One region of the Methylobacterium sp. Leaf94 genome, then DNA from elsewhere that is predicted to be linked to it. Evidence: predicted binding sites of a transcription regulator. Region 1 holds the regulator's gene; the other holds the start of a gene.

Region 1 (5,397 bases):
TCGAGCGGGCCGACTGACGGGCCCGCGCGGTTCTTCTGGGACGGGCGCCCTACAGCACCGGGATGGCGTCGGCCACGGCGATGCCGACCGGGTCGATGCGGCAGCGATGGGCGTGGACGGCGACGCCGGCCGCCCGAGCGGCCTGAAGCGCCCGGTCGAAGGCAGGATCGAGGTCCCGCGCGGCATCGAAGCGATCCGCCCACATCTGCACCACGATGATGACCATGGCACGGCCCCCGGCCTCGACGACGGCCGCGAGGTCCGTCATGTGGCGGGCGCTGCGGGCGGCGACGCAATCGGGAAATTCCGCGAGGCCGGGGCTGCGCATCAGGTGACAGTTCTTCACCTCGACATGGCAGGGCGGCATCCCCTCCCCGGTGGCGAGGAAGTCGACCCGGCTGGCCCGGGCGTAGCGGACTTCGGGGCGCAGGCCCGTGTAGCCGGCGAGGCAGGGCAGGCCGCCGGCGGCGAAGGCCTCCGCCACCAGGGCGTTCGGCCGCATCGTGTTGATGCCGACCCATTGCCGGCCGCCGGGCAGATCCGCCTCCACCAGTTCCCAGGAAAAGGGGAGCTTGCGCGTCGGGCCCCGGACGTCGGACAACAGGGCCCGCGCGCCCGGCACCGCAAGTCCCAGCATCGCCCCCGGGTTGGGGCAATGGGCCGTGATCACGGACCCGTCGGCAAGCTGCAGATCGGCGAGAAAGCGCTTGTAGCGACGCACCAGGCGCGCCTCGATCAGGGGCGAAGGGAAGCGCATCGCGGGTCCGGGGCAAGAAACGGGTTGATACGGGCCCCCGTCGACGGGGAATCGGGCCGTCGTGAGGCGCCCGGGCTGGTCAGTACCGACCGGATGCGACAGAATTCGCGCGGCGCGCCCGGGTCGATGACCGGGAAAGCCGCAGTTCGTCCGCGAGGCCGCCATGTTCAATCTGTTCGACATCCTTCAGGCGCAGGCGGGCCCCAACGCGCAGGGTTTCGGACGGCAGTTCGGCTTGTCGCCGGAGCAGAGCCTGCGCGCGATGGAAGCCCTGCTTCCGGCCCTCACGATGGGGCTGCAGCGGAACGTCGCCCAGGATCCGACCGGCTTCGCCCACCTCTTCAATCTCGTCGGCCCCGCCGCGCCGAAGGCGTCGAGCGCGACGCCTCAGATGGACATGCTGGTCCAGCAACTCTTCGGCTCGCCCCATCTGAGTCAGGCCGTTCTGCAGCAGGCAGCTGCCGTCAGCGGCGTGGCGATGCCGGCCTTGAAGCAGATGCTGCCGATCATGGCCGGCATGGTGGTGGCGGGGATCGTCCACGTCATGATCAACCAGCCGCCTGCCGCGGCGCCGGCCCCGCGCGCCGAGGCGAACCCCTTCGGCTTCCCGCCCAATGCCTGGTCGGAGATGATGCAGGCGTTCCTGAACTCCGGCGCCAAGACCCCGAAGCCCGCGACGCCCTCGCCCCAGGCGCGACCGCGTGCGGCGTCGACGTGGCTCGCGGCTTCGCCCCGGCCGGAGTCCGCCGCGCCGGACAGGTCGGCCACGGAAGCGCCCTTCGACGTGATGCAGCAGATGTTCCAGACGGGCCTGGAGGTGCAGCAGGAGAACGCCCGCGCGATGCAGCGCCTGTTCGATACCTTCTGGCAGGATCCCCGCAATCCCACCGAGACGGGCGGCAACGGTTCGGGTGACCGGCCCAAGGCAGGGCGCACCGGGCAGCGCTAGCCGAAGACCCGCCGTCGGCGACGCCGGCAGAGGACGGCAGAGAACCGATCGTCGCCGGGCCATCGACCCGAGGGCGCTGCGCCCGGGCGCCCTGCCGACCGGTCTAGACGCCGGCCGTCCAACTCATTCGTCGGATCGGGGCACCACTCAATCGCAGCGATGGCCGCAGCGGCAGGCCGGCGTGGCGCTCGGGCGACGCCCGGATCCGCCCTTGCCGAGGGGATCGAACGGATCGCGCCCGGGAGGCTTGAGATGGGAACCCTTGCAGAACACTTACGGAACGTTTAACGTGTTCGTGGTTTGTTTCTAGTGCCACCCGCCGCGATCCGTGGCGCTAACGAAGAGTGTCCCGCATGTTGACGCGTAAGCAGCTGGACCTGCTCCAGTTCATCCAGCTTCGGATGCGCGAGAGCGGCGTTCCCCCGTCGTTCGACGAGATGAAGGACGCCCTCGACCTGAAGTCGAAGTCGGGCATTCACCGCCTGATCACGGCCCTGGAGGAGCGCGGCTTTCTGCGCCGGCTGCCCAACAGGGCGCGGGCCATCGAGGTGATCCGGATGCCGGAGAGCCTCGGGGGGAATGCGGGCGCCCCGCGCGCCGCTCCGGCCTCCGAGGTTCGCCGCTTCACGCCGAGCGTGGTCGAAGGCGGCAAGGGCAAGGGCCTGCCGGCCGGCGCATCGGTGTCCCGACTGCCGACCACGCAGGCCACCGACGAGAGCGGTCGGGCCGTGACCATCCCGGTGATGGGTCGGATCGCGGCCGGTACGCCCATCTCGGCCATCCAGGAACAGAGCCATTCGGTGACGATGTCGCCAGATTTCCTGGCCGGCGGCGAGCATTACGCCCTGGAGGTGCGCGGCGATTCGATGGTCGATGCCGGGATCCTCGACGGCGACCTGGTGGTCATCCGCAAGCAGGACACCGCCAACACGGGCGACATCATCGTGGCCCTCATCGACGACGAGGAGGCGACCCTGAAGCGCCTGCGCCGGCGTGGATCGTCCATCGCCCTGGAAGCGGCGAATCCGGCCTACGAGACGCGGGTCCTCGGCCCGGATCGGGTGCAGATCCAGGGACGTCTCGTCAGCCTGGTGCGCCGCTACTGAAGGGGGTCCCCGTCCGGTTCATCGCCGGACGGATCCGACGGGTCGCGGGTGCGATCGGGGATTTCCGGTAAGACCGACGCCGGCGGTGTCGAAGATGGCAAGGACGTTCCCGGCGGGTCCACCGGCTTGCGCAAAGGCGTCGCACGCCAGGGCACGACATCCCCGAATTGCTTCGCGGTGGCGAGGGACGGCCCATCGCGGGTGAGGCGAATTGCGGTCGCACCGTGGGATCCCAGGAAATTCCGGTCGATGACGATAGATGCGGCGCAGCCCCCGGGCGCGGATTGCCGGGTGATCAGGATGTCGGCCCTGGCGCAGTCCTCTCCGAGGGCACGCTTGTCGGTGGTCAGGGCGAGCACGCGGCCGTCGGGTGTGGTCAGGGTACAGCCCAGGCGATCGCAGCGCGCGCCCTCGAACCTCGTGACGTCCTGCACCCGTCGGTCGTCTCCATCGGCCTTGAGCCATTGCGCGAGCACGAAGGGGGGCGGCCGGCCAAGGGTGGCGAGCCGCCCGTTGCGCTCGCGGATGGCGGCGCCCGCCCCCTCCCGATCGACGTAGATGTCGTAGCGATCCGGGGCAGCCGCACAGGCGATGCCGATCGCTGCCGGAATGAGGCCGAGCCAGCGCAGCGACGAGGCCGGGAGCGTCAGGACGATCAGGGCGGCGGCCAGGAGGCCGAGGGCCCCCGTGCCGAAGGCCGGGACCACGACGACGGCGTTGCCGAAGCCCGCGATCCAGGTCGAGATGGTCAGCATCCCCCGCACCGCCAGGCCCATGGCCCACCAGACCGGCTGATCCAGCGCGAACGGATAGGCGAGGATGCCCAGAACCGCTGACGGCATCACCGCCAGGGAGACCAGCGGCAGGGTGAGCGCGTTGCCCACCAGCCCGAAGGGCTGCACCGTCTGGAAGTGGTAGGTGGCGAAGGGCGCGGTGGCGATCTGGGCCACGAGCGTCGTGGCCAGGGTGCCGAAGACCGCCGCGGACGCCAGGGCGAAGATCCGGGGGAGCAGGCCGGCACCGTCGCGCTGCCGCCCGCGTCCGGCGATCAGCGGCGCGCAGGCGATCAGGCCGGCCACCGCCGCGAACGACATCTGGAAGCTCGGGCCGAGGAGGCCGTCCGGCTCGCGGGCCAGGGCGATCAGGGCGGCGAGGGCCAGGTTTCGCATGCTGAGCGCCGGGCGATCGACCAGGATCGCGCCGAGCATCACGAGGGTCATGATCAGCGAGCGCTCGGCGGCGATGTCCCAGCCGGAGAAGACGCAGTAGGCCGTCACGCCCACCATGGCGACGGCAGCGGCGATCTTCTTGATCGGCCAGTGCAGCGCCGCGAACGGAACGAGGGCCAGGAGCGCCCGCACGAGCCAGAACACCACGCCGGCCGCCAGGACCATGTGAAGGCCCGAGATCGAGACGACGTGGTAGATGCCGGCGGCGCGCAGGATGTCGTTGGTCTCGGGGCTGATCAGGCCGCGCTTGCCCGTCACCAGGGCCGCCGCCACCGCCCCGGCCTGTCCGCCGTTGGCGTCGGTGATGCGGCGCGTCAGGGCGTTGCGGGCCGCGTCGACGGCGGCCGCGAGGCGGATCTGCCAGTCCGCGCTCTCGGCCGGCGGTCGCAGGTCGACCTTGCCGACGAGGGAGCCCACCGCGCCGATCTCACGGAAGAAGGCATCCCGGGCGAAATCGTAGCCTCCGGGGCGGGCGGCTTCCGGCGGCGGAAGCAGGCGCGCGGTCGCGGCGATGCGGTCGCCCGGCTTCAGGGTATTCGCCTTGCGGTAGGAGACCCGCACCCGGACCGGGCGGACCTCGGCGCCGAGGGTGCCGAAGCTCTCGACGCGGAGGATCAGGCGCGCCCCGTCCTCCCGCTCGTCCAGCCCTTCGATGGTGCCCACCAGCGGACCGACCGTGGTGCGGGCGAGGATCGGCCCGTCGACCGAGCGGACGCGCGTGGCGGCCGCCGCGAAGCCCAGGAGGGCGGCGACGGCGGCGAGCACCAGGGCCAGGCCGAACGGGCGCGCCACGAGGAGGGGCGTCGTCGCGGCGAGCAGGGCGGCGGCCGCGAGCGGCGCCAGGAGCGACGGCGTCCCCTGCGTACCGAGGAAGAACGCGAGGATGCCGCATCCGAACGCGACGGCGAGCCAGGCGAAGAGACGGCGCTGCTCGATCTCGCGGGTCCATCCCGCCCGGAACCAGTCGCGGATCGGCCCGGCGCCCGGGCGACGCGCGGCGAGGTGGCGCGTGATGCGCCCCATCGCCGCCGTCGCCCGCGCCTGCGCCATCGCGAAAACCTCCGGGCGTGCGTCCGTGACCGGGAGCCGGCGATGCGCCCTGCGATCCTGGGGACAGGACGATTCCTTAACGCGTGCCCGCGCGCATGCTACACGCGCGGTTCCGGGCCGGTCGATCCGCTTCCCGCCCGAATCACGAGCCATTCAAGTCCAGATTGATGTCGTCAGCCGTCGTCACGCGTTTCGCGCCCTCGCCCACGGGCTACCTTCACATCGGCGGGGCTCGCACGGCCCTGTTCAACTGGCTCTATGCCCGCCGCTTCGGCGGCCGCATGCTGCTGCGCATCGAGGACACCG
Region 2 (5,397 bases), on a different contig from region 1:
CGTCCCGATCGTCCGTCTACGGACCGACGATCCCGTGTCCGGCGATCACTCTCAACCCATTCCAACCTGAGAACGCAAGCGGCGCCAAGGTCTCGGGGGCAGCGGGTGACGATGTCGCGCGGGTCAAAAGGCAGTGCGCAGCGTCGCACGCCCGGTTGTCCACAACTGCGTGAGGCGCCACATCGGGATCATGAGCCAAAGCGACGACCGACAGCGGGATCTCATCGCCAGCCTCGATTTTCACGTCGAGGCCGGACTCGACCTCTTCCTCGACGAGGCGCCTCACGATCGCTTCTCGGAGGCCGAGGCGCCCGAGCAGATGACGGCGCCCCCCGCACGGCCCACGCCTTTGCGCGACGCGCCGGCCCCGCCGCGGCCACCCTTGCCCGGCGTCGGCATGGTCCTGGCCGATTTGCCCCAGCGCGGCGCGGCCCCGCCGCCGGCCCGGACCTTCGGCCAGTCGGCCGCGTCCAAGCCTGGGGAGGCGGCCGGCGATGCGCGTGCGCGGGCCCGCGACGTGCAGAGCCTCGACGAGCTGGAGGCGCTGCTCGCCGGCTTCGATGGTTGCCCGCTGAAATTCACCGCCAAGAACCTCGTCTTCGCCGACGGCAATCCGGCGGCGAAGCTGATGTTCATCGGCGAGGCCCCGGGGGCCGACGAGGACCGCGTCGGCAAACCCTTCATGGGCCGTTCGGGCAAGCTTCTCGACCGCATGATGGCGGCCATCGGCCTCGACCGGACGAATGCTTACGTCACCAACATCGTGCCGTGGCGGCCGCCGGGGAACCGCAACCCGACCCCGCAGGAGGTCTCGATCTGCAGGCCGTTCATCGAACGGCAGATCGAACTCGCCGATCCGGACCTCATCGTTTGCCTCGGCAGCCCGGCGACGCAGGCGATCACCGGCACCAAGGACGGCATCTTGAAGGCGCGCGGTCGCTTCTACCCCTACCGCGTCGGGAGCCGCGAGATCCGCGCCCTGGCGACGCTGCATCCGGCCTATCTCCTGCGCCAGCCGCTGCAGAAGCGCCTTGCTTGGCGGGACTTCCGGACCTTGCGCGCCGCCCTCGACGGGAAGGCCTGAGCCCGCTCGGGCCGGCGCCCAAGCGGAACCGTATCCCGTAGCTGCGACTTACTTCACGCGGCCGTGTGTGACGCCGCGTGGCCGGACAGGGTGTAACGAGATCATGCGCTGGGAAGATTTCCGCTCGTCGGACAATGTCGAGGATCGGCGCGGCGAAGGTGGCGGCGATGGTGGGTTCGGCTTTCCCGGCGGCGGAGCCGGTGGCCTTGGCATCGGCACCATCGTGATCCTGTGCATCATCGGCTGGGTCACGGGCATCAACCCGGCGGTCCTGATCGGCGGTGCCGAGCAGATGTCCGGCGGCGGACGCCCGCGCCAGGAGCAGGTCGACCCCCAGACCCAGGCCCAGCGCAAGACCAAGCCGACGGACGAGAGCGGGCGCTTCGCCGCCGCGATCCTCGGCAACACCGAGGATGTGTGGAAGGAGGTCCTGCCGAACCAGACGGGCCGCCAGTACCGCCCGACCGCGATGGTGCTCTACACCGGCGGCACACGCAGCGGCTGCGGCTCGGCCCAGGCCGCCATGGGGCCGTTCTACTGTCCGATCGACAAGAAGGTCTATCTCGACACTTCGTTCTTCAAGGAGATGGAGCAGAAGTTCGGCGTGAAGGGCGACTTTGCCTACGCCTACGTCATCGCCCACGAGGTCGGCCATCACGTGCAGGACGAACTCGGCATTCTCGGCAAGGTCCAGGGCCGCCAGCAGAACGCGTCGAGCAAGACCGAGGCGAACCAGCTGTCCGTGCGCACCGAGCTCATGGCCGACTGCCTCGCGGGCGTCTGGGCCAAGAATTCCAACGACAAGTATAACGCCCTGGAGCAGGGCGACATCGAAGAGGCGATGCAGGCGGCGAGCGCCATCGGCGACGACAAGCTTCAGAAGCAGTCGCAGGGGTATGCCGTGCCGGATTCCTTCACGCACGGCTCATCCGAGCAGCGGATGCGCTGGTTCATGACCGGCTATCGCAGCGGACAGACGAAATCCTGCGACACGTTCCGGGCCGCGCGGAACTGAGCTGCAGCCGGCGCGCTGTCGGGGGGCGGGACTTTCGCGTAGGATCGGTCCCGTCCCGCCCGCGTTCGGTTGAAGGCATTCCAAGATGGTCGCATCCGACAAGACCCGCAGCTTCATCCCGCTGGCCATCGCGGTCCTCACGGTATCGGACACCCGCAGCGAGGGGGACGACCGCTCCGGCGACACCCTCGTCGAGCGCCTCACGGCGGCGGGGCACACCATGGCCGCCCGCGCCATCGTCCCCGACGAGGTCGAGGCGATCCGCGGACAGGTCGAGCGCTGGAGCCGTGACCCGGCCGTCGACGTGGTCATCACCACGGGCGGCACCGGTTTCACGGGCCGCGACGTGACGCCCGAGGCCATCGAGCCCCTGTTCGAGAAGCGCATGGATGGTTTCTCGGCCGTCTTCCACCGCGTTTCCTACGACAAGATCGGAACCTCGACCTTGCAGTCGCGCGCCACGGCGGGCGTCGCGAACGCGACCTACATCTTCGTTCTGCCCGGCTCTCCCGGCGCCTGCCGCGACGCTTGGGACGGCATCCTGGCCGCGCAGCTCGACTACCGCCATCGGCCCTGCAACTTCGTCGAGATCATGCCCCGCCTGGACGAGCACCTGCGTCGCGGCGCTTCAATCTCGGTGTAGGCGGGACGGTCGACCCTCGATCAGCGGCGATTACGCCCGGTCGAGGCGCGCCGCGAGCGGGCGGGCCTTCAAACGGCGGATGAATTTCGGGCCCGCCAGCAGGCGTTCGCGGCGCACCAGATCGCCTGGGCGTGGAGCGTTCACGCCGATGACGCGCTCCCCTCCGGCGGCCAGGCGTGCCGGCAGGCCGGTATGGGGGCGGCGCAAGCGGGCCAAAGACACCTCCGGGCGGGCCGTCCCGATGAAGCGGTCCAGAAGACGGATCCAACCCTCGGCGGGAACATCGCCGGCCTCGAGACACAGCACCCAGTCCCGGCGCGCGATCTTCGCACCGGCCGACCAGGGCGACGACCCACGACCACGCAGAACGACCGTCGCGCCGGTCGCCTCGGCCACGGCCTCGATCATCGCATTCGCGACCGGCACGACGATCACCGCGTCACCGACGAGTCCTGCCGCAACTCCGGCGACCAGCGCGCCTAGCGTATCGGCGAGATGATCGACGGAATCGGGGTCGGCAGGCCGCGCCACGGAGATGAGAGCCGAAAGCATGCGCGCGCATACCGTATTTTCGCGTAGCGCCAAGCCACATCGCGGCGACGCAGAGGACGCAAATGGGTAGAAACGCGACACGACACGCGTTCTGCCTGAAATTTTTGCAGCGCCCCGAGCATTTGTTCATGATACGTTCTCGTCCGATCCCAACGGATGAACCTCGCCCATGCCAGCAGACGCCACTCGCCCATCGTCCGCCGGCCCCGCGGCTGCGCGACGCCTCGGCGAGACCACACCGCAGCCGATGGGGCGGCGGGGCCGGGGCGCCACGGCCAATCCGAGCGGACGGTACGAGGCGGCCCGACGGGAAACCTTCGACGACGGCTGGTCCGGCAACGAGGAGGCGGTCCCCGTCCGGACCGAGGTGCGGCCGGAGCATGCCCGCACGCTGATCACCCGCAACACCTCGCCCGACATCTCGTTCGATCGCTCGATCAATCCCTACCGCGGTTGCGAGCACGGCTGCGTCTACTGCTTCGCCCGTCCGAACCATGCCTATGTCGGCCTGTCACCGGGCCTCGACTTCGAGACCAAGCTGTTCCGGAAGGTGGGTGCCGGCGCTCTGCTCGAAGCGGAGTTGTCGGCACCGGGCTACCGTCCCGCCACCATCGCCCTGGGAACCGCCACCGATCCCTATCAGCCGATCGAACGGGAGCATCGCGTCACCCGCGCGGTGCTGGAGGTCCTGGCGCGGTTCCGCCACCCGGTCGGCATCGTGACGAAATCGAATCTCGTCGTGCGCGATCTCGACCTCCTCACCGACCTCGCGCGCGACGGTCTCGTGAAGGTCGCGATCTCGGTGACCACCCTCGATCCCGTCCTGGCACGCCGGCTGGAGCCCCGCGCGCCGCATCCGCAAAAGCGCCTGGACGCGATCGCCCGCCTGAGCGCCGCGGGCATTCCCGTGATGGTCATCGCCGCGCCGATCATCCCTTCGTTGAACGACCACGAGCTCGAGGCGATCCTCGCCCGGGCCCGGGCGCTCGGCGCCGTGGAGGCGAGCCACGTACTCCTACGCCTGCCGCTCGAACTCGATGACCTGGTGAACGACTGGTTCGCCGAGCATTACCCAGGTCGCCAGCGCCACGTCATGTCGCTGGTCCGCGCCGCGCGGGGCGGAAAGGCCTATGACGCCGCTTTCGGCACGCGGATGACCGGCACCGGCGCCTATGCCGACCTGATCCGCCAGCGCATGCGGCTCGCCCGGCAGCGCCTCGGCTATCCCGAAGTCCGTCGTCGCCTGCGCGTCGACCTGTTCAGGGTTCCGCGCGACCAGTTGAGCCTGTTCTGAGATCGTAGGCGCGCGTGAAGCTGAGCCGATGATGGGGCGAGCGGCCGCGGTGTGCGAGGCCGGCGAGATGGGTGCGCGTGCCGTAGCCGACGTTGCTCGCCCAGCCGTAGTCCGGGTAGCGCCCGGCCAGCCGACGCATCAATGCGTCGCGCAGGGTCTTGGCCACGATGGAGGCGGCGGCGATCTGCGGCACCAGCCGGTCGCCGCCCACCACGGCGCGGCCGGGGAGGGCGAGTCCCGGAATCGTGTCGCGGCCGTCGACCCAAACCGGTGCGTCGAGATGCAGGCCGAGGGCCGCGCGCCGCATGGCGTCGAGGGTGGCGGCGCGGACGTTGATCCGGTCCACCAGCGCGCGCGATCCGGCCGCCACCGCGACGCGGGCCCACGCCCGGATGAGTGGAGTCAACGCCTCGCGCTCGGCCGCTTTCAGGCGCTTGCTGTCGTCGAGACGCGCCAGAAGCTCGGGCGGGAATGCAGCCGGCGCGAACCACACCGCCGCGACGATCACCGGGCCGCAGAGGGCTCCCCGCCCAACCTCGTCGCAGCCGATCACGGCCGGGTAGGTCTCCGCCAGGCGCGGGTCGAAGGGCGGCATCGGGCAGGGTCCGGGCAGGGGGCTGATCCCTTCCCCTAGCGTGCGCGGTCAGACGGGTCCACGCGTCAGCCGAGTTCGACGATGCCCCGCGATGGCGTGCCCGCGGCCTGTACCCGGACGGACGTGCTGCCATGGGCTTGAGCGATGTTGTCGTAGAACTGCCGCGCGCTCTCGGCCCAGGTGTACCGCAGGGCTTCGCTGCGGCAACGCTCCC

What was found. Region 1 encodes LexA, which represses DNA repair genes until DNA is damaged. Its sites were predicted from a motif close to TGTTCNNNNTGTGTTCNG; they were not measured.
Region 2: the regulator LexA is predicted to act here: its motif matches at 3,418-3,435, upstream of ASG63_RS00415 (PA0069 family radical SAM protein).

What each region holds. Positions count from the first base shown of each region.
Region 1 is NZ_LMRM01000014.1:22,979-28,375, forward strand. Features, by position in the region: gene ASG63_RS10710 (FkbM family methyltransferase) at 1-17, shown strand, start outside; gene sfsA (DNA/RNA nuclease SfsA) at 50-757, opposite strand; gene ASG63_RS10720 (DUF937 domain-containing protein) at 921-1,706, shown strand; gene lexA (transcriptional repressor LexA) at 2,060-2,812, shown strand; gene ASG63_RS10730 (ComEC/Rec2 family competence protein) at 2,806-5,091, opposite strand; gene gltX (glutamate--tRNA ligase) at 5,259-5,397, shown strand, end outside.
Region 2 is NZ_LMRM01000001.1:87,858-93,254, forward strand. Features, by position in the region: gene ASG63_RS00395 (uracil-DNA glycosylase) at 191-1,084, shown strand; gene ypfJ (KPN_02809 family neutral zinc metallopeptidase) at 1,188-2,099, shown strand; gene moaB (molybdenum cofactor biosynthesis protein B) at 2,185-2,742, shown strand; gene ASG63_RS00410 (hypothetical protein) at 2,773-3,294, opposite strand; gene ASG63_RS00415 (PA0069 family radical SAM protein) at 3,464-4,588, shown strand; gene ASG63_RS00420 (ribonuclease HII) at 4,554-5,183, opposite strand; gene ASG63_RS00425 (glycosyltransferase family 4 protein) at 5,249-5,397, opposite strand, start outside.